DNA from 4 places in the Methylobacterium sp. 142-1Y genome. Region 2 is predicted to be linked to each of the others. Evidence: predicted binding sites of a transcription regulator. Region 2 holds the regulator's gene; each other region holds the start of a gene.

Region 1 (5,210 bases), 2.0 Mb from region 2:
ACTGTATGATCCGGGATTTTCACGGTGCGGCTGCAAGATGAGAAAGATGAGAAACGTACGTTGTCGCCCATGAGCAAACAGGCACGGAAAACTCACCTATCCCCCGCGAGGTCCCGATGAAGCAACCCCCGACCCTGCGCGGCGAGCCCGCCCGTCGCCTCGCCGCCCTCGGCCTCGCGCTGCCGCGAGTCCCCGAACCGCGCGGCGCCTTCCTGCCGTTCTCGCGCATCGGCACGACCCTGTGGCTCGCGGGCCAGATCTGCGAATGGGAAGGCGAGGTGCGGTTCACCGGGCCGGTGACCGACATCGCGACCGGGCAGGAGGCGGCACGGATCTGCGCGCTGAACCTGCTGGCCTCGCTGAGCCTCGCCCTCGACGGCGACCTCGACCGGGTCGTGCGCTGCCACCGCCTCGGCGGCTTCGTGCAGGTGGAGCAGGGCTGGCCCGACGTGCCGAAGGCCGTCAACGGCGCCTCGGACCTTATGGCGGAGCTGTTCGGCGAGGCCGGGCGCCACGCCCGCACGGCGATCGGCGTCGCCAGCCTGCCGGCCGATGCGAGCGTCGAGGTCGACGGTATCTTCGAGGTGAGGTGAAGGTTAGCGGGCGTCGCTCGCGGCGCCGCCGGTATGGTAGCCGGCGGCCTGCTCGACCAGGGTGAGGATGTCGAGGGCCCGCCAGGGCTTGGGGATGAAGGTGGCCGACATGCGCAGGTCGCTCGGCTGGTCGCCGGCATCGCCGGACGTGAGCAGCACGTGGACCCGCGGCCAGGTGACGCCGATGATCCGCGCCAGCTCGAAGCCGCCGATCTGGCCCGGGGTCCGCACGTCCGAGAAGACGACGTTCACCTCGTCGCCCCGCTCGCGCAGGATGGCGAGCGCCTTCTCGGCGGTCTCGGCCTCAATGACGCGGAAGCCCGTTTCCTCCAGCAGCGTGGCCGCGAGGAAACGCTCCTCCGGTTCGTCCTCGACGACCAGGATCACGGGCTGGGTCTTCGCGGCGGCGCTGGACTCGGTCATGTGCAGGGAACGAGCTTGCGGCCCAGTGGTTGCATAGCTCCCGGAGGCCTCTGTTCATCCTTTCCGAGGTGTTGCGGCAATGCAAGGCTTGCCGCGTCACGGGGAGACGATCAGGCGACGCCGTGGCTCCGGAACCATACGAGCATCCGACCCCAACCGTCCTCCGCCGGCCCCTTGCGGTAGCTCGGCCGGTAATCGGCGTGGAAGCCGTGCGGCGCGTCCGGGAAGATCACGATCTCGACCTCCTTGCCCGCCGCCTTCGCCGCCTCGCGCGCCTTCTCGACGTCGGCGACCGGGATGCCGGTGTCGGCGGCGCCGTAGAGGCCGAGGATCGGCGCGCGGATTTCCGGGATCACGTCGGCGGCGGTCTTCGGCTGGATGCCCGTGCGGGTGCCGCCGAAATTGCCGTACCAGGCGACGCCCGCCTTCAGGTTGGCGCTGTGGGCGGCGTAGAGCCACACGGTGCGCCCGCCGCGGCACCAGCCGGTGATGCCGAGCTTGCCCGCATCGCCCTTCGCCTCGGCGGCGGCCCAGGCGGCGGTGGCGTCGAGGTCGCCCATCACCTGCGCGTCCGGCGTCTTCGACACCACTTCGCGGACGATCTCCTGCACGTCGGTCATCTTCGAGACATCGCCCTGTCGGGCGAAGAGCTCCGGCGCCACCGCGGTGTAGCCGGCCTTGGCGAGGCGCCGGCAGATGTCCTTGATGTAGTCGTGGACCCCGAAGATCTCCTCGACCACGAGGACGATCGGAAACGGCCCGGCCCCCTGCGGCATCGCCCGGTAGGCTGGCATCGGCCCGTCGCCGACCGGGATCCGCACCTCGCCGGCGACGATGCCGGCCTCGTCGGTGTGGATCGCCTGCGCCTCGACCCGGGTGGTGGCGAGCGTCAGCCCGGTCATCAGGCTCGTCATCACGAAGCCGCGCCGGGAGTAGGGCGGGATCACCAGGCCGTCGAGCTGTTCGAGGTCGTCGGTCCGCGCGTCGTCGCTCGTCGCCATCCTGGTCCTCCCATGCCTGGCGCCTTGTCGCGCCGGGGCGCGATCATGCGGGCCGAGCGCGCCAGGGCAAGCGCGAACGCCCGTGGTTCACGGTCACGATCCGGTCAGGCGCGAAGAAGTTCGGCAAGAAAAAGGGCCGCCCGCGCGAGCGGACGGCCCTTCGATCGACCCCGATCTTCCGTTCACGCCACCGCGGCCTTGCGGGACTTGGCGTTGCTGCGGGCCGGCCAGCCCAGGGCCACGAGGCGAGCCTTGGCGTGCTCGCGGACCTCGTCGCGCAGGCCCGGCGGCATCGCGGCGAGCGCCGCTTGCGTCTCGGGGGCGAGCATCAGATCGGTCACCGCGTTGATCGACTGCGCCTGGTCGATGCGGGCGGTCAGGTCGGCTTCCGATGCGGCGGCGTCGGTGCGCGGCGCATCCTCGCGCTGGACGTCGGCATCGTTCGCGGCCTCGGCCTCACGGTCGGATTCCTCGGATGCGTGCGGCCCGCGCCCGGTCTCGGGCCGGCGCGACTGGTTCGCCGCCACGAGATCGGGCCGGCTCGCCTTGAACTCGTCGGCCTCGTCCTCGGAATAGAGGAGGCCGTGCAGGCCGGCGAGCTTGAGGATCACCCGGTCCTTGGCCCGCTTCTCCGCCATGGCGAAGACGTAGGCCGCCTGCTTGCCGGAGACGCGATAGTTCACGCCGATCAGGGCTTCGCCGATCGACCACTCGGTGCGGTCGCCGTTCGGGCCGGGCATGTGGCCGGTCACCAGGATCACCGCCTCGTCCCGCTCGGCCCGCACGATCACCGGGGCGTCGAAACGGATGCGGGCCTGTACGGCGATCCGCTCCAGGGCCTTGTGGTAGATCACGGCGGTGCCCTGCACGCGCCAGACGTTGCCGGCCAGCGGCTCGCCATAGGTGGCGAGGATGTCCGCGATCTGCTTGTCCGTGGTTGCGCTCATCTCGATCGATCTCACCTGCTGACGGCGGCTCCGGACGGCGGGGAAATCGGCCGGTTCCACATTTGTTCTCTATCACGCCAGGGAGGGATGCGCGAGCGTTTTCGCGATATCGAGGCGAGACGAAGCGTCGTCGGAGGATGATGTTCTTGTCGCACCCTCGCTCCGCTCGGTGCCCCGTGCAGACGATCCCCCACCGGAGCGGCCACGCCGTCACGGCGACGATTGCGCCGCGTTGCCCGGGGTGGGTATGTTCGCTAAATGTTCTTAAAGAGAGTGACGCCTAGAACTTTGGCAGGTCGGTGCGTCGGCGCCGGCCGTGGCCCGGAGCCCCGCATGAGCACCCCCGCCCTCCTCGATGCCTCGACCCTGCTCGACCGCCCGGGCCAGCGCCGCAGCGCCGTGCGGAGCACTGCGCCTCGCCGCAGCGGCGCGGCCCTCCTGCCCGCGGTGCCGCGCCCGGCCCTGGTGGCGGATTTCCTCGCCATCGCGGCCCTCGACCCGGCGGTGGAGCGCCTGCGCGCCGCCCCCGCCCCGGTTCGCCTGATCCTCGGCGACACGGCGGTGGAGCACGCCGCCGATTTCGAGCAGGCGCGCACCGACGAGCCCGGCCTCCTCGTCGACGTGGTGGCGGAGGGCGATCTCGGGCGGCATCCCTTCCGCACGGCCTACGTGGCGGGAGAGCCGGTCGTGGCGGAGGATGGCCGCCGCTTTCTCATCGAGAGCGCCGCCACCTTGAGGGCCGAGCCGCGCATCTCGACGGTGCGGCTCATCATGGCCTGCCGCCGCACCCACGTCTCGGCCGGCGACCGGGTGCGGATCCTGCACCACCTCGACGAATGCGGCACCGGCCGCCTCGTCGAATGCGCCGCCATGGCGATCAACGCCCAGGACGGCGTCGCGGCGGTGCTGGCGCTCGCCGTCGAGGGGCTGGTGGCGGTGGATATCGGGCGCCCGATCCTGCCGGAGACGCCGGTGCGGCGGCGGGTGCTGCCGTATCCGGATCCGTTCGGGTTTTGAGCGTCTTGACGTTGCGGCCTGAGTTGCCGTTTCATGGCGGCAGGGCCGATGCAGCCCGCCGCCTGCGCCCCGTCCGGGGTACGGTGAATGCATCCATGCGAGGCGCGTCCGTTCTTCTCCCGTCCGTCGGGCGAACCGGTCAGCAAGGCAGGCACTGATCCCACTGGTTCGCCCGCGAGCAGGGATTGAATCATGCGCACCTATCGCGATGCCAAGGCGATGGCGAAAGCCCTTCGCGAAGAACTGGGCCGGCGGGGCTCGGCCCTGTCCCACGGCGAGTGCCTGGAGATCGTCGCCCGCCAGTTCGGCCTCGACAACTGGAACATCCTGTCCGCACGCCTCACCGCTTCCGCGGAACCGGGGCCGGAAGCCGCCCTGGTGCAGCCGGCCGGCTGGATCGTCTCCGGCTCGAAGCCGCACCTCTACGACATGGGCATCGATCCCGCGATGCCTTACGGGGACGGTCGGGCAGCGCTGATCCGCTGCCGCTACGCCGAGGACGATCCCGCCTACGCGGCGATGGAGAAGGGGTTCGCCACGATGATGCAGAGCATCGTGGCCGCTCCCTATCGCGGACGACGAGTCTGCCTCAGCGCCGACCTTCGGGTTCGGGACGTCGCTGGTGCCGCTACCCTATGGCTGCGGGCCGATGCGGCGATCGGCCGGACCGTCGCGTTCGACAACATGGAGGAGCGCGCGACGGACGGGCCGCTCACAGGTACCCGAGGCTGGACCAGCCGACGCATCGTGCTCGATGTTCCGACCGAAGCCGAGACCTTGCATTTCGGCTTCTACCTCCGCGGCAGCGGCCGGGCCTGGGCCGGCGGTTTCGCCCTGCGCGAAGCCTCCCCCGAGGATGCCGCCACGGTGCTCGCCCGCGTCCGCCCCGAGCCGACCAACCTCGACTTCGCCCAGGCGATGGAGGCGAGGGCAACCGCGGGCTGACCGGCCCCGAAGCCTGCTTCCAGCTCGGATCAGGGGCCGTACCCTTTCGCGTCCCGCGCCCGGGCACTGCCCGGATCGTCAACCACCCCGCTTCGCCACCGCCGCCTCGACCAGCGAACGGATCGCCGCCCGCACCGGCTCCGGGGTCTCGTCGCGAAAAAACTTCGCCTCGATCTCCTCGCGGATCAAGGCGCCGTCGTCGCTGCGCGCGAGGTCGGTGGTGGTCTCGGCCTGGAGCAGGGAGACGAAGGCGCTCTCGATCCGGCCGATCGCCTCGGGCGAGG
Region 2 (5,210 bases):
ACGACGCGGTCGGGCCGCTCGGCGCCAAGTCGATGAGCGAGAGCCCGTTCAACCCCGTCGCGGCGGCTCTGGCCAACGCCATCCGGGACGCGACCGGCGCGCGGCTGACCGCGACGCCCTTCGCGCCCGACCGGATCTACCGACAGATCAGAGAGAGCGACGAGGAGCAGCGATGGACATGAAGCGCGACGCCGGCCTGACCCGGCCCCCGGGTTTCCTGGAGCGCACCTTCGCGCTCTCGGCCCACGGCACCACCGTGCGCACGGAGCTGCTCGCCGGGCTCACCACCTTCCTGACGATGGCCTACATCGTCTTCGTCAATCCCAACATCCTGGGCGATGCCGGGATGCCCAAGGGGGCGGTGTTCGTCGCGACCTGCCTCGTCGCGGCGATCGGCTCCCTGGTGATGGCGTTCTACGCCAACTACCCGATCGCGCTGGCGCCGGGCATGGGGCTCAACGCCTACTTCGCCTATGTGGTGGTGCTCCAGATGGGCTACACCTGGCAGGCGGCGCTCGGCGCGGTGTTCATCTCCGGCCTGTGCTTCATGGTCGTCACGCTGACGGGGCTGCGACGGATCATCGTCGAGGGCATTCCCCGCTCGATGCGCATCGCGATCACGGTCGGCATCGGGCTCTTCCTCGCGATCATCGCGCTGAAGAGCGCCGGCGTGGTGACGGCGAGCCCCGCGACCTTCGTGACGCTGGGCGACCTGCACAAGCCGAGCACGGTGCTGGCGGTGCTGGGCTTCCTGATCGTCGCGGTGCTCTCGGTGCGCAAGGTGCGCGGCGCGCTGCTTGCCGGCATCCTGACCGTGACGGCGTTGAGCTTCATCGTCGCCGACAACACCTTCCAGGGTGTGGCCTCGCTGCCGCCCTCGATCGCCCCGACCCTGTTCGCCCTCGACATCAAGGGCGCGCTGTCGGGCGGCCTGCTCAACGTGATCCTGGTGTTCTTCCTCGTCGAATTGTTCGATGCCACCGGCACGCTGATGGGCGTCGCCAACCGGGCGGGGCTGCTGACCGAGGGCAAGATGGAGCGCCTCGACAAGGCGTTGATGGCGGATTCCTCGTCGATCTTCGTCGGCTCGCTGCTCGGCACGTCGAGCACGACCGCCTATCTCGAGAGCGCGTCCGGCGTCGAGGAGGGCGGGCGCACCGGGCTCACCGCCGCCACGGTGGCGGTTTTGTTCCTGGCCTGCCTGTTCTTCGCGCCCCTCGCCGGCTCGGTCCCGGCCTATGCCACGGCGCCGGCCCTGTTCTACGTCGCCTGCCTGATGCTGCACGAGCTGGTCGATCTCGACTGGGACGACCTGACCGAGGTGCTGCCGGCCTGCGTCACGGCGCTGCTGATGCCCTTCACCTACTCGATCGCCAACGGCGTCGCCTTCGGCTTCATCACCTACGCGGTGATCAAGCTGCTCACCGGGCGGTTCCGGGACGTGAAGCCGGTGGTGTGGGTGATCGCCGCGGTGTTCCTGTTCAAGTTCGTGGCGACCGGCAGCGCGCACTGACGAGCGCGACGCCCTGAACCCTCCCCCCTCTGCGGGGGAGGGTGGCCTGCGGAGCAGGCCGGGAGAGGGGAACCACGCTTCCGGAGAGGTCGCGACCATAGTGACGGACGCCACCTGGATCAGCGTCGCGCTGCCCCTCTCGGCGGGACTTCGTCCCGCTGCGCTCACTCCGTTCGCCACCCTCCCCCGCAGAGGGGGGGAGGGTTCCCGCGCTTGACTGAAAGCCCCTTCAGTACTTCCGGACCAGGCTCACCAGCCGGCCCTGGATCCGCACCCGGTCGGGCCCGAGCACGCGGGTCTCGTAGGCCGGGTTGGCGGCCTCGAGCGCGATCGAGGAGCCGCGGCGGCGCAGGCGCTTGAGCGTGGCCTCCTCGTCGTCGATCAGCGCGACGATGATGTCGCCGGTATTGGCGGTCTCCTGGCGGCGGATCACCACCAGGTCGCCGTCGAGGATGCCGGCCTCGATCATCGAATCGCCGCGCACCTCCAGGGCGTAATGCTCGCCGCTGGCCAGGAAGTCCGGCGACATCGCCACCGTGCGGCTCTGGCTCTGGATCGCCGAGATCGGCGTACCGGCGGCGATCCGGCCCATCACCGGCACGCTGACCGAGTGGCCGTTCTCGTCCGACGCCGTCGCCATCGCGGGGATACCGGCCTGCCGCTTCGGCTCGTGAGCGCGCCCGCCCTCGACCACGCTGGGATTGAACCGCACCACCTCGGCCCCGGCGGCCGGTGCGGCCTGCGCCGGTCCCGTCACCGTGTCGGGCAGGCGGATCACCTCGATCGCCCGGGCCCGGTTCGGCAGGCGGCGCAGGAAGCCCCGCTCCTCCAGGGCCGTGATCAGGCGGTGGATGCCCGATTTCGACTTGAGATCGAGGGCGTCCTTCATCTCGTCGAAGGACGGGGGCACGCCCGTCTCGCGCATTCTCTGCTGAATGAAGCGGAGCAGGTCCAACTGCTTACGCGTGAGCATGTGACACTCTCATCCCCGCGCTGCCGCGCTCCGGAAACAAATCGCGAACATGGTAAGCGTTCCGCAAGTGTTCCGCAAGCGGCTTCGAAAAAGCGGCGCGAGGGCGCAGCAACCGGGGTGATAGACGGGGATGTCACGGGTCGATCGGACGATGAGGCACGTTCCGCGCGGGGTTCGACCGGCGCGGGACTGTCCGCCGCGCCGGTCCGGGCCTGCGCCTCAGCCCCGCCCCTTGCGGCCCTTGTATTTCGGCTTCTGACCAGGAAACCCTTGCGTCGAGCGGCCGGTCGGGCGCTCGGCGTAGGTGAACGGCACCTCGCGGTCGGTGCCCGGGCCCATGTCGTCGAGGTCGGGCTGGCGGATGCGGGTGCCTTCGTCCGAGACGCCCTTGCCGCCCGGACCGTAGCCGAGCGGTTCCGCACCCCGGCGCTTGCGCTTGGCGCCGAAGCGGCCGGCCTCGCGCTCGACATCGGCCTGCTCGGCCATCGGGTCGTCGGCGATGGCGAGTTCGGTCGCCTGGAGGCGCTTGAGCTCGTCGCGAAGCCGCGCCGCCTCCTCGAAGTCGAGATCGGCGGCGGCCGCCCGCATCCTTTTCTCGAGGTCGGCCATCACCGCCTTGAGGTTGTGGCCGACCGTGACGGCGGATTTCGCCAGCCCCGTATCGACCTGGACGTGGTCGCGCTCGTAGACGCTCTCCAGGATGTCGGAGATGTTGCGCTTCACGCTCTGGGGCGTGATGCCGTGCTCCTCGTTATAGGCGAGCTGCTTCTTGCGCCGGCGCTCGGTCTCGGCCATCGCCCGCTCCATCGAGCCGGTGATGTGGTCGGCGTAGAGGATGCAGCGGGCGTCGGCGTTGCGGGCGGCCCGCCCGATGGTCTGGATCAGCGAGGTCTCGGAGCGCAGGAAGCCTTCCTTGTCGGCGTCGAGGATGCCGACGAGGGCGCATTCCGGGATGTCGAGGCCCTCGCGCAGGAGGTTGATGCCGATCAGAACGTCGAAGGCGCCGAGCCGCAGGTCGCGGATGATCTCGATCCGCTCCAGCGTGTCGATGTCGGAATGCATGTAGCGCACCCGCACGCCGTTCTCGTGCAGGTACTCGGTCAGGTCCTCGGCCATGCGCTTGGTCAGCGTCGTCACCAGCGTGCGGTAGCCGGCGGCCGCCACCTCCTTCACCTCGCCGAGCAGGTCGTCGACCTGCGAGCGGGCCGGGCGTACCTCGATCACCGGATCGACGAGGCCGGTCGGGCGGATGACCTGCTCGGCGAAGACGCCGCCGGTCTGCTCCAGCTCCCACTTCGCCGGCGTCGCCGAGACGTGGATCGATTGCGGGCGCATCGCGTCCCATTCCTCGAACCGCAAGGGGCGGTTGTCGAGGCAGGAGGGCAGCCGGAAGCCGTACTCGGCGAGCGTCGCCTTGCGGCGGAAGTCGCCCCGGTACATGCCGCCGATCTGCGAGACCGTGACGTGGCTCTCGTCGGTGAAGACCAGGGCGTTGTCGGGCAGGTACTCGAACAGGGTCGGTGGCGGCTCGCCGGGCTTGCGGCCGGTGAGGTAGCGCGAATAGTTCTCGATGCCGTTGCAGGCGCCGGTTGCCTCGATCATCTCGAGGTCGAAGGTGCAGCGCTGCTCCAGGCGCTGGGCCTCGATCAGCCGGCCCATCCGGGTCAGCTCCTCGACCCGCCACTTCAGCTCGTCCTTGATGCCCTTGACCGCCTGCTGGAGGGTCGGGCGCGGCGTCACGTAGTGGCTGTTGGCGTAGACCTTGACGAACTTGAGCGTGTTGAGGGTCTTGCCGGTGAGCGGATCGAACTCGGAGATCGACTCGATCTCGTCGCCGAACAGGCCGATGCGCCAGCCGCGATCCTCCAAGTGGGCCGGCCACAGCTCGATCACGTCGCCCCGCACCCGGAAGGTGCCGCGCGCGAAGTCGGACTGGATGCGCTTGTATTGCAGGGCCACGAGGTCGGCGACGAGCTGGCGCTGCTCGATCTTCTCGCCGAGGCTGACGGTGAACGACATCGCCGTATAGGTCTCGACCGAGCCGATGCCGTAGATGCACGAGACCGAGGCGACGATGATGACGTCGTCGCGCTCCAGCAGCGCCCGGGTCGCCGAGTGGCGCATCCGGTCGATCTGCTCGTTGATCGACGATTCCTTCTCGATGAAGGTGTCGGAGCGCGCGACGTAGGCCTCGGGCTGGTAATAGTCGTAGTAGGAAACGAAATATTCGACGGCGTTGTCGGGGAAGAAGCTCTTGAACTCGCCGTAGAGCTGCGCCGCCAGGGTCTTGTTGGGGGCGAGGATCAGGGCCGGGCGCTGGGTCTCCTCGATGACCTTGGCCATCGTGAAGGTTTTTCCCGAGCCCGTCACGCCGAGGAGCACCTGGTCGCGCTCCTGGCCCTGGATGCCGGCCACCAGCTCGGCGATGGCGCGGGGCTGGTCGCCGGCCGGGGTGAACTCGGAATTCAGCCGGAACGGGACGCCGCCCTCGGATTTCTGCGGCCGCTCGGGCCGGTGAGGGCGCCACAGCTCGCCGTTCTTGAACAGCGGGTTGCCCTCGGTGAGGAGCTTGGTCAGGGCGTCGACCGTCGCCGAGACGCCCTCGGCGGCAAGCGACCCGCGCTCCTCCACCGCCTCGCCGTCCGGCTCGCGCAGGCCCAGCGCCTGGGCCAGCGCCGGCTCGACGTCGGCGGCGTCGCCATGGGCGAAGGCGGCCTGCGGCGC
Region 3 (5,210 bases), 1.6 Mb from region 2:
CGCCAACGCCTCCTTCGCGCGGCTGTTCGGCACCCTGCCGCGCACCGGCGACGGCAGCGAGGTCGGTCCGCCGGTGCGCGACTTCGTGGTCGAGCGCGACCGCCACGTCATCGAGGCGGCGGCGCGCGCCGCTGCGGAAGGCCGGGGCGACGTGCCGCCGGTCGAGATCGGGGTCTCGGCGCCGGTCAACCGCTCGGCCCGGATCTGGCTCAGCCCCGCCGGTACGGCCGGCGGCGCCGAGGGCGCGGTGATCCTCTACGCCCTCGACACCACGGCCCAGCACCAGCTCCAGCAGCAGGTCAACCAGGCCCAGAAGATGGAGATGGTCGGCCAGCTCGCCGGCGGCATCGCGCACGACTTCAACAACGTGCTCCAGGCGATCATCGGCTACTCGGACCTCCTGCTCGCGAGCCACCGGCCGACCGACCCGGCCTTCCAGGACATCATGCAGATCAAGCAGAACGCCAACCGGGCCGCGAGCCTGGTGCGGCAGCTGCTGGCCTTCTCGCGCCGCCAGACCCTGCGGCCGGAGGTGATCCATCTCGGCGAGGCTTTGTCCGACCTCACCCTGCTCTTGAAGCGCCTGCTCGGCGAGAGGGTCGAGCTCGACCTCAAGCACGGCCGCGACCTCTGGCCGGTCAAGGCCGACGTCAACCAGTTCGAGCAGGTGATCGTGAACCTCGCGGTCAATGCCCGCGACGCGATGCCGGAGGGCGGGCGCCTGCTGATCCGCACCGCCAACATGATTGCGGAAGCGGTGGGGGCGTTGCGCCTCAACGGCCTGCCGGGCACCGACCACGTCTTGATCGAGGTGAGCGACACCGGCACCGGCATGACCCCGGAGGTGATGGAAAAAATCTTCGAGCCGTTCTTCACCACCAAGGAGGTCAACAAGGGCACGGGCCTCGGTCTCTCGACGGTGTTCGGCATCGTCAAGCAGTCCGGCGGCTATATCGACGTGCGCTCGACCGTCGGCCAGGGCACGGTCTTCGCCATCTACCTGCCGCGTCACGTGCCGGCACCGGAGGTCGAGGCTCCCGAGGCTCTGCCCGAGATCGCCTCGCCCGCGTCCGGCACCGCTCCGGCCGCAGCGGCAGCGCCCGCGTCTGCGGCGGAACCGCCGAAGCCGCCGGCCCGCGACCTCACCGGCCAAGGCACGATCCTGCTGGTCGAGGACGAGGATCCGGTCCGCGCCGTCAACGGCCGGGCGCTCACCGCCCGCGGCTACACCGTGCTGGAAGCCGCTTCGGGCCTGGAAGCCCTGCAGATCATGCAGGAGCGCGAGGTGCCGGTCGATCTCGTCGTCTCCGACGTGGTGATGCCCGAGATGGACGGCCCGACCCTGCTGCGCGAACTCCGCAAGGCCCATCCGAACCTGAAGGTGATCTTCGTCTCGGGCTATGCCGAGGACGCTTTCCGCAAGAACCTGCCCGACGGCGAGGAATTCAACTTCCTGCCCAAGCCGTTCAGCCTGAAGCAGCTCGTCGAGACGGTGAAGACCACGATGGCGGGGTGAGGGGAGGCCGATCGCGTCCTTGTGGCCGCCGCCCGCCGGACTTACATCCATGTATGTAACCAGGAGGTGGCCATGAAGACCGCGATCAGCATGCGCGAGCTCCAGAAGATGTCGGCCGGCGCGATCCAGGCGCTGCCGCACGCGATGCCGATCAAGAACGGTACCGCGACCGTCGGCATCCTGTTGCCGATCCACAGCGTGCCCGAGGAATACATGCGCAAGGTCATTGCCGATATTCGGGCAGATGCGGAAAAGTATACGCCGGAAGAGAATGCGGCCATCGATCGGCTGCTCGCCGAGCGCGGCGCCGAGTGACGGAGGAGCCAGCCGCCGCGGGCATGCCTCGGCGGCACCCTTCCAGGGTGTTGGTCGTCGACACCAACATCGTTCTGAGTGCTGCCTTGGGGCGTCGCTCCATATCAATCTTCGGTACTCTGAATGGCCGGAGGCTCGTGGCGACCTCCGCCCGTGTGGCGGAGGAAGTCCGGCGCGTGCTGGGCGGCCTTCCGGATCTCCCAGCGATTGCACGAGTGCGCGCGGAGATGATCCTCGGCGGAGTCGATGTTATCGATGCCGCGCGTTACGCCGACCACATCGAGCGGGCGGCCGCATTCCTCTCCGACGCCGTCGCCTCCCGCAACGGCTCGACGGCCGACGCCCACGTCCTCGCCTGCGCCTGGCTGCTGGATGCCGACATCTGGAGCCACGATCGCGACTTCGCCGGGACCGGTTGGCCGTCCTGGTCGAACGCCAACCTCCTCCGGGCCCTCGACGGCCCCTGATCCCCCGAAAATCCCCCGGTGAATGCCCCTCCCGCCCTTGCCGACAGAGAACAAAACAAGTACGAAAGACCCAGCCGCGCGATTGAGACTTAGCGCCCCTCCTGCCATAAGGACCCCGCCGACATGGCTCAGCCCCAGACTCGAGTGGTGGAATTTCCGACCATGGACAAAGACAAGTCGAAGGCGATCGACGCCGCCCTCGCCCAGATCGAGCGCGCCTTCGGCAAGGGCTCGATCATGCGGCTCGGCAAGGGCGACAAGGTGCAGGAGGTCGAGGTCGTCTCGACCGGGTCGCTCGGCCTCGACATCGCGCTCGGCGTCGGCGGCCTGCCGCGCGGCCGCGTGATCGAGATCTACGGGCCTGAATCCTCCGGCAAGACCACGCTCGCCCTCCACACCATCGCCGAGGCCCAGAAGAAGGGCGGCGTCTGCGCCTTCGTGGATGCCGAGCACGCCCTCGATCCGGTCTATGCCCGCAAGCTCGGCGTCAATCTCGACGACCTCCTGATCTCCCAGCCCGATACCGGCGAGCAGGCGCTGGAGATCACCGACACCCTGGTGCGCTCCGGCGCCATCGACATCCTGGTGGTCGATTCGGTGGCGGCGCTGACCCCGCGGGCCGAGATCGAGGGCGAGATGGGCGACCAGCAGCCGGGCCTCCAGGCCCGCCTGATGAGCCAGGCCCTGCGCAAGCTCACCGGCTCGATCTCGCGCTCGAACTGCATGGTCATCTTCATCAACCAGATCCGGATGAAGATCGGCGTGATGTATGGCAGCCCCGAGACCACGACGGGCGGCAACGCGCTGAAGTTCTACGCCTCGGTCCGCCTCGACATCCGCCGCATCTCGACCCTCAAGGACCGCGACCAGCCGATCGGCAACAGCGTCCGGGTCAAGGTGGTCAAGAACAAGGTGGCGCCGCCGTTCAAGCAGGTCGAGTTCGACATCATGTTCGGCGAGGGCGTGTCGAAGGTCGGCGAGCTGATCGACCTCGGCGTCAAGGCCGGCATCGTCGAGAAGTCGGGCGCCTGGTTCTCCTACGACAGCCAGCGCCTCGGCCAGGGCCGCGAGAACTCGAAGGGCTTCCTGCGCGACAACCCCGACATCGCCAACAAGATCGAGGCCTCGATCCGGCAGAATTCGGGGCTGGTCGCCGACAAGATCCTGGAGAACGCCACCCCGACGGCGGACGATCTCGACGAGGGGTCGGCCTGATCTTAACGGATCGGCACCGACGATATCGGGGGCCGCCGCGCGATGAGCGCGGTGGCCCCTTCCGTTTTACGGGGCTGTAAAGGACCGAAAAAGCGCGGGTATCCCCCCTCTCCCCGCGGGCGGGGAGAGGGCTCCATCGACCTTGTCGTCGATGGAGCAAGCGCAGGCGAAGCCGGAGCGAGGGTGAGGGGGCCTCGACGAGTGAGGCTCCTCCGGAAACACCCCCTCACCCTCGCCCTGCGGGCTCCTTTCGTCCCCTGCAAGGGGGACGAAAGCCTCTCCCCGCCCGCGGGGAGGGGGGATACCCGCGCCACATCCGGCTGCCGGAAGGCCTGCTCACGTTACGGTGCCCCCGGCCCGGCCCAGCCGAACAGCCCGGCGAACACGAACCCGATCCCGACGATCGCCACGCCCCAGACCGGCGTGCGGATCCACGGAATGCCGAAGCCGTAGATCGGCAGGTAGAGGAGGCGGGCCCAGAAATAGAGCTCCGCTCCCCACGCCACCGCGCCGCCCTGACGGCCCGAGACCGCGGCGGCCAGAACCAGGGCGACGAAGAGCGGGAAGGTCTCGAAGAAGTTGGCCGAGGCCCGCTTCAGCCGGGCGGCGGCGCCGGTGACCTCACCCTCGTTGTCGCGGTTGCCCGCCGCCCAGGTCAGGCCGCCGCGCTGCTGGAGCCCGGCGACGGACGCCGCCATGATGTGGACGAAGCCGAGGGCGGCCGAGAGGGCGAGGAGGCGGATCTCGTCGGTCATGATGGCGTGGCTCCTGCCGGGCGGGCCGGCGGCCGCGCGTCCCCGGGCTTCAGATACTTGCCCCGGCTCAGATAGCGGCGCGGGCCCGCCTCGACACGGGGGAAGCGCGTGACTAAAGACACGCGGATGCATCCGCGGGCCGCCCGCCGGTGCGCCCCGATATCCGCGCCCGCCCGGCCCGCCTTCCGCAGAGACGATTCTTCCCATGAGTGGCGTCAACGAGATCCGGTCCACCTTCCTGGACTACTTCGCCAAGCACGGCCACGAGGTGGTGCCGTCCTCGCCGCTGGTGCCGCGCAACGACCCGACGTTGATGTTCACCAACGCCGGCATGGTGCAGTTCAAGAACGTCTTCACCGGCGTCGAGAAGCGGCCCTACCAGCGCGCCGTCACGGCCCAGAAATGCGTGCGCGCCGGCGGCAAGCACAACGATCTCGACAATGTCGGGTACACCGCGCGCCACCACACCTTCTTCGAGATGCTGGGCAACTTCTCGTTCGGCGACTATTTCAAGCCGCTGGCGATCGAGCTCGCCTGGAATCTCGTCACCAAGGAATTCGGGCTTTCGCCCGAGAAGCTGCTTGTCACGGTCTACGCCGACGACGAGGATGCCGCCACCCTGTGGCGCAAGATCGCCGGCTTCTCCGACGACCGCATCATCCGCATCGGCACCTCCGACAATTTCTGGCAGATGGGCGATACCGGCCCCTGCGGCCCGTGCTCGGAGATCTTCATCGACCAGGGCCCGGAGCTGTGGGGCGGCCCGCCCGGCAGCCCGGAGGAGGACGGCGACCGGTTCCTCGAATTCTGGAACCTCGTGTTCATGCAGTACGAGCAGATCGAGCCGGGCAACCGGGTCGGCCTGCCGCGGCCCTCGATCGATACCGGCATGGGCCTCGAGCGCATGGCGGCGATCCTCCAGGGCGTCAAGAGCAACTACGA
Region 4 (5,210 bases), 1.2 Mb from region 2:
GGTCTCGACGCGCTGGCCGAAGGCGTCGGTGTAGTCGGCAGCGATGCCCGCCTCATCGGCGAGCCGCGCGACGACATCCTCGGTCACGGCCATCTCAACGCACCTCTTTCACGAACACGCCCGACCAGGCGGGCAGGACCAGGGCGCCGTCCTCGTTCTGCGAGACGGCAGGGGAGCGCCAGACGATGCGGCCGGGCAGCGGCCCCGGTGTGTGGGCGTCGCCGCCGAACACCCCGACGAAGCGCAAGGAGCCCCCGGCGAAGGCCCAGGTGACGTCGATCACGTCGGGCCGCGGCAGGGTGTAACGGCCGCCCTGCCAGGCGGTCTTCAACAGCGGCACCACCTCGCGCTGGCGCAGGTGAAGCAGCGCGGTGGTGTCGGCCAGGACCTCGCGATGCGGCGAAGCCTCGCGCTCGGCCCAGTCGAGCGTCGAGCGCCGGAACGTCTCGGCGGCGGTGGGGTCGGGAATCGTCTTCGCCTTCTCCTCGTCGGCGAAGGCGGCGAAGCTCTTGAACTCGCGCCGCCTTCCGTCGCGCACCGCCTTGTTCAGCTCCTCGTCGGGGGCGAAATCGACGAAGAACAGGAACGGCGTCGAGGCCGACCATTCCTCGCCCATCCACAGCATCGGGATTTGCGGGCTGAGCAGCAGCCCGGCGCGGGCGAGCGCCAGCTTGCCCGGATCGGCGAGGTGGCTCAGCCGCTCGCCGAGCGCCCGGTTGCCGACCTGATCGTGATTCTGCAGGAAGGTGACGAAAGCCGACGGCGGCAAGTGGCCGGAGCGCTCGCCGCGGGTATGGTTGTCGAGGGTCTTGAACGGCTCGCCCTGGTAGGCGAAGCCCTCCGCCAGGCTGCGGGCGAGATGCGCCGCCGGCTTGTCGGAAAAGCTCTCGTAATAGCCGGATTCCTCGCCGGTCAGCAGGATGTGCCAGCCGTGATGGGTGTCGTCGGCCCATTGCGCGCTGTGCAGGATCGGCTGGCCCGACCCGTCCCGCTCCAGCCAGCGGGCCTGGTTGGCCTCGTTCTCCAGCATCAGGTGGATCGGGCGATCGGAGTATGCCGCGCGGATCCGTTCGGCCAGTTCGGCGAGGAAGTGCTTGTCGGAATCGTCCTGGATGGCGTGGACGGCGTCGAAGCGCAGGCCGTCGAAGTGGAATTCGTCGAGCCAATACAGCGAATTGTGGACGAAGTAGTCCCGCACCACCTGGCCGGACGTCTTGCCGTCGAAGTTGATGCCGGCGCCCCACGGGGTCGGGTGGCGCTCGGTGAAGAACGTCTCGGCATAGGCGTGGAGGTAATTCCCGGCCGGGCCGAAATGGTTGTAGACGACGTCGAGGAAGACCATCAGGCCGAGGGAATGCGCCCGGTCGACGAGGCGGCGCAGGTCGTCCGGGGTGCCGTAGGCCGAATCCGGCGCGTAGGGCAGCACGCCGTCATAGCCCCAGTTGCGGGTGCCCTTGAAATCGGCGAGCGGCAGGAGCTCGATCGCCGTGACGCCGAGGTCGCGCAGGGATTCCAGCTTCTCAGCGAGCGCCGCGTAGGTGCCCGCCGGCGTCGCGGTGCCGACATGGCACTCGTAGATCACCGTCTCCTCGAACGGACGCCCGGCCCAATCCCGATCGGTCCACGGGAACGCGGCGGGGTCGATGACCTCGGATAACCCCGACACGTCCTCCGGCTGGAAGCGCGAGGCGGGATCGGGCACCACGAGGTCGCCGTCGATCCGGTAGCCGTAGCGGGCCCCGGCCCGCAGTCCCGGCACCGTCAGACGGCGCCAGCCTTCGCCCTGATCGTCCAGCGGATGTTCCTGCCCGTCGAGCACCAGGGCGACGCTCTTGGCGGTCGGCGCCCAGAGGGCGAAGCGCACCCCCTCCGGTCCGATCTCCGCACCGAATGGCATGCTGTGGGTGCGCCGCATCAGGCCACCATCCTTCGAAAGCAAGAGTGTGCGAACGGCGTGGGGCGCCGCTCAGGAAATTCGGTGGTTGGGAGCAGGTTCCGCAGGATCGTCCCGCATTGCGGCGACCGCGCTGCAATGCGGGAGCTAAGGCGGCCCGCGCCGTCGGCAATGCCCGGAACGACGCCAGCCGGGAACGGCCGCGCGGGATCGCCTCGTAGCGTTAAGACGCCTCAGAACGCCCAGGCGAGGGTCGCCGCGAAGGCCACCGCGACGGCTGCGCCGGTCGCCGTCATCGCCATACGCCCGATCCCGGCCGCCGCCGCGGCGACGCCCTCCTCGGCGAAGCCGAAGGCCTGGCCGGCGGCCTGCTCGGCGCGGGCGAGGGAGAGATGACGGGCGTGGCGGTTGACGGCTTTCATCGTCGGAACGCTCCTGCGGCGCGCGATCCCGTCCGGCGTCGGGGGCGGCCGTCCGGTCAACGGGCGGTGACGGCCGAGGTTCCGCGGGGTATCGCGCGCGTCACCGAGCTTTAAGGGAATTTGTTTACGTCTCGGTGACTCTGGTACGGGTTCTGCTGCGCGGCGATTCCGCGCCGCCCGACCATGCCCGTTCGTCACACCCCGACGCTGCTCAAAGGCCCTTTTTGTTCCGCGTTTGTTCCGGTATAGGGAAAGGATGACCTCGAATGCTGCCAGAGCCCTTCCCCCACCGCGAGGCCGTCGCGTGAGCGAGGCCGCACGAGACCTGTTCGGCGCGGGCGGCAAGCCGCCCGGGACGCCGCCAGAGCCGAAGCCGCCGGCGGATCCGCTGAAGGCGGAGGCGGTGAAGCGCCCGAAGCCCGTCGCCGTGTCCGCGCCCGTGGACGCGGCGGAGGCCGGCTACGACGCCTCGGCGATCGAGGTGCTGGAGGGGCTGGAGCCGGTGCGGCGCCGGCCCGGCATGTATATCGGCGGCACCGACGAGAAGGCGCTCCACCACCTCTTCGCCGAGGTGATCGACAACTCGATGGACGAGGCGGTGGCGGGCCATGCCAGCTTCATCGAGGTCGAACTGGAGGAGAGCGGCTGCCTCGTCGTGACCGATAACGGCCGCGGCATCCCGATCGACCCGCATCCGAAATTCCCCGGCAAGTCGGCGCTCGAGGTCATTATGACCACGCTGCATGCCGGGGGTAAGTTCGATTCGAAGGTCTACGAGACCTCCGGCGGCCTGCACGGCGTCGGCATCTCGGTGGTGAACGCCCTCTCGGACGTGCTCGAGGTCGAGGTCGCCCGCAACCAGACCCTCTACCGCCAGACCTTCTCCCGCGGCCACGCGCAGGGGCCGATCGAGACGATCGGGCGGGTGCAGAACCGGCGCGGCACGAAGGTGCGCTTCCATCCCGATGCCGAGATCTTCGGCGAGCACAGGTTCGATCCGCGCCGCCTGTTCAAGATGGCGCGCTCGAAGGCCTACCTGTTCGGCGGCGTCGAGATCCGCTGGCGCTGCGCCCCTGCCCTGCTGGAGGGCGTCGAGAACGTCCCGGCGGAGGCCGTGCACCGCTTCCCGGCCGGTCTCAAGGACTATCTCGCCCGCGAGATCGACGGCAAGGAGCTGGTCGCCGACGGGGTCTTTGCCGGCAAGATCACCAAGCCGGGCAGCCACGGCTCGCTCGAATGGGCGATGGCGTGGCTGTCGAACGACGACGGCTTCTCGTCCTCCTACTGCAACACCATCCCGACGCCGGAGGGCGGCACCCACGAGAGCGGGATGCGGGTGGCCCTGCTGCGGGGCTTGCGCGACCACGCCGAGCGGGTCGGCCAGGTCAAGCGGATGGCCTCGGTCACCGCCGACGACGTGATGCTGACCTGCGCGGCGATGCTGTCGGTCTTCATCCGCGAGCCGGAGTTCCAGGGCCAGACCAAGGACAAGCTCGCGACGCTGGAGGCCTCCCGCATCGTCGAGGCGGCGATCCGCGACGCCTTCGACCACTGGCTCGCCGCTTCCCCGGCCCAGGCCAACAAGCTCCTCGACTGGGTGATCGACCGGGCCGAGGAGCGCCTGCGCCGGCGCCAGGAAAAGGAGGTCGCCCGCAAGACCGCGACCCGCAAGCTTCGCCTGCCCGGCAAGCTCGCCGATTGCTCGAAGGCCGGGGCCGCGGGCTCCGAGATCTTCATCGTCGAGGGCGATTCGGCCGGCGGCTCGGCCAAGCAGGCGCGCGACCGCGCCACCCAGGCGATCCTGCCCTTGCGCGGCAAGATCCTCAACGTCGCCTCGGCGAGCCGGGACAAGCTCGGGGCGAACCAGCTCCTCTCCGACCTGATCCTGGCGCTGGGCTGCGGCATCGGCAAGCAGTACCGGCACGACGACCTTCGCTACGAGAAGGTCATCATCATGACCGATGCCGACGTCGACGGCGCCCACATCGCCTCGCTGCTCATCACCTTCTTCTACCGGCAGATGCCGGAGCTGATCGAGCAGGGGCACCTCTACCTCGCCGTCCCGCCCCTCTACCGGCTGACGCAAGGGGCCAAGAGCGCCTATGCCCGGGACGACCGGCACAAAGAGCAGCTGCTCAAGACCACCTTCAAGTCGGGCAAGGTCGAGATCGGGCGCTTCAAGGGCCTCGGCGAGATGATGCCCGGCCAGCTCAAGGAGACCACGATGGATCCGAAGAAGCGCACGCTCCTGCGGGTCGAGGTGGTGGAAGAGGCGAAGGTCGCGACCGGCGACACGGTCGAGCGGCTGATGGGCAACAAGCCCGAGGCCCGCTTCGCCTTCATCTCCGAACGGGCGGTCTTCGCCGACGAGATCGAGCTCGACATCTGAAACCCGGCCTCCGGGGGACGGCACCGCCCTCCCCCGGACCACGCCGCGAAAACGGCCCGGCCGCTCACGCGACCGGGCCGTTTTTGCCTGGGACAGCCGGCACTGCCGATGCGACGCCGCCAGAACGCAAAAAGCCCGGCCATGAGGCCGGGCTCCGCTCCGTCGACCTGACGGAAAGCGACGACTAGAAGCCGTTGAACTTGTAGTTCAGGCCGGCGCGGACGACCGCGAACTCGGTCTCGCGACGGACCGGGCCGGCGTTCACGACGACCACGCCCGGCGAGCCGAGGCCGACCACGTTGCCGGCGTTGTTCACGGCGAAGGCGCCGTTGTTGCGGTTGCCCTGATCCAGGTTCACGTACAGGCCTTCGACCTTGAGGGTCACGGCCGACGAACGGAAGAAGTTCAGGAACGAGTCGGTCGGGATGGCGTACTCGACGCCGCCGCCGACGACCCAGCCGGTCTGGAACTCGTCACGCGAGCTGTTCGGCAGACCGAAGTCGCG

Evidence for each region. Region 2 encodes LexA, which represses DNA repair genes until DNA is damaged. Its sites were predicted from a motif close to TGTTCNNNNTGTGTTCNG; they were not measured.
Region 1: AC3AOF_RS14725 (trna delta -isopentenylpyrophosphate transferase) is a predicted target of LexA. The motif match lies at 3,213-3,230, and genes of this name have one in related genera.
Region 3: recA (recombinase RecA) is a predicted target of LexA. The motif match lies at 2,345-2,362, and genes of this name have one in related genera.
Region 4: parE (DNA topoisomerase IV subunit B) is a predicted target of LexA. The motif match lies at 2,542-2,559, and genes of this name have one in related genera.

The regions. Positions count from the first base shown of each region.
Region 1 covers NZ_CM173224.1:3,245,208-3,250,417, forward strand. Annotated here, with positions in the region: gene AC3AOF_RS14710 (RidA family protein) at 135-593, shown strand; gene AC3AOF_RS14715 (response regulator) at 597-1,016, opposite strand; gene AC3AOF_RS14720 (dienelactone hydrolase family protein) at 1,127-2,017, opposite strand; gene AC3AOF_RS14725 (trna delta -isopentenylpyrophosphate transferase) at 2,200-2,964, opposite strand; gene AC3AOF_RS14730 (hypothetical protein) at 3,298-3,981, shown strand; gene AC3AOF_RS14735 (glyoxalase superfamily protein) at 4,174-4,926, shown strand; gene AC3AOF_RS14740 (hypothetical protein) at 5,005-5,210, opposite strand, start outside.
Region 2 covers NZ_CM173224.1:1,212,338-1,217,547, forward strand. Annotated here, with positions in the region: gene AC3AOF_RS05720 (molybdopterin-dependent oxidoreductase) at 1-182, shown strand, start outside; gene AC3AOF_RS05725 (NCS2 family permease) at 173-1,513, shown strand; gene lexA (transcriptional repressor LexA) at 1,743-2,486, opposite strand; gene uvrB (excinuclease ABC subunit UvrB) at 2,706-5,210, opposite strand, start outside.
Region 3 covers NZ_CM173224.1:2,824,608-2,829,817, forward strand. Annotated here, with positions in the region: gene cckA (cell cycle histidine kinase CckA) at 1-1,516, shown strand, start outside; gene AC3AOF_RS12795 (hypothetical protein) at 1,589-1,831, shown strand; gene AC3AOF_RS12800 (PIN domain-containing protein) at 1,855-2,298, shown strand; gene recA (recombinase RecA) at 2,461-3,513, shown strand; gene AC3AOF_RS12810 (MAPEG family protein) at 3,855-4,268, opposite strand; gene alaS (alanine--tRNA ligase) at 4,474-5,210, shown strand, end outside.
Region 4 covers NZ_CM173224.1:2,398,270-2,403,479, forward strand. Annotated here, with positions in the region: gene AC3AOF_RS10960 (malto-oligosyltrehalose synthase) at 1-93, opposite strand, end outside; gene treZ (malto-oligosyltrehalose trehalohydrolase) at 95-1,915, opposite strand; gene AC3AOF_RS10970 (hypothetical protein) at 2,128-2,316, opposite strand; gene parE (DNA topoisomerase IV subunit B) at 2,621-4,705, shown strand; gene AC3AOF_RS10980 (outer membrane protein) at 4,890-5,210, opposite strand, start outside.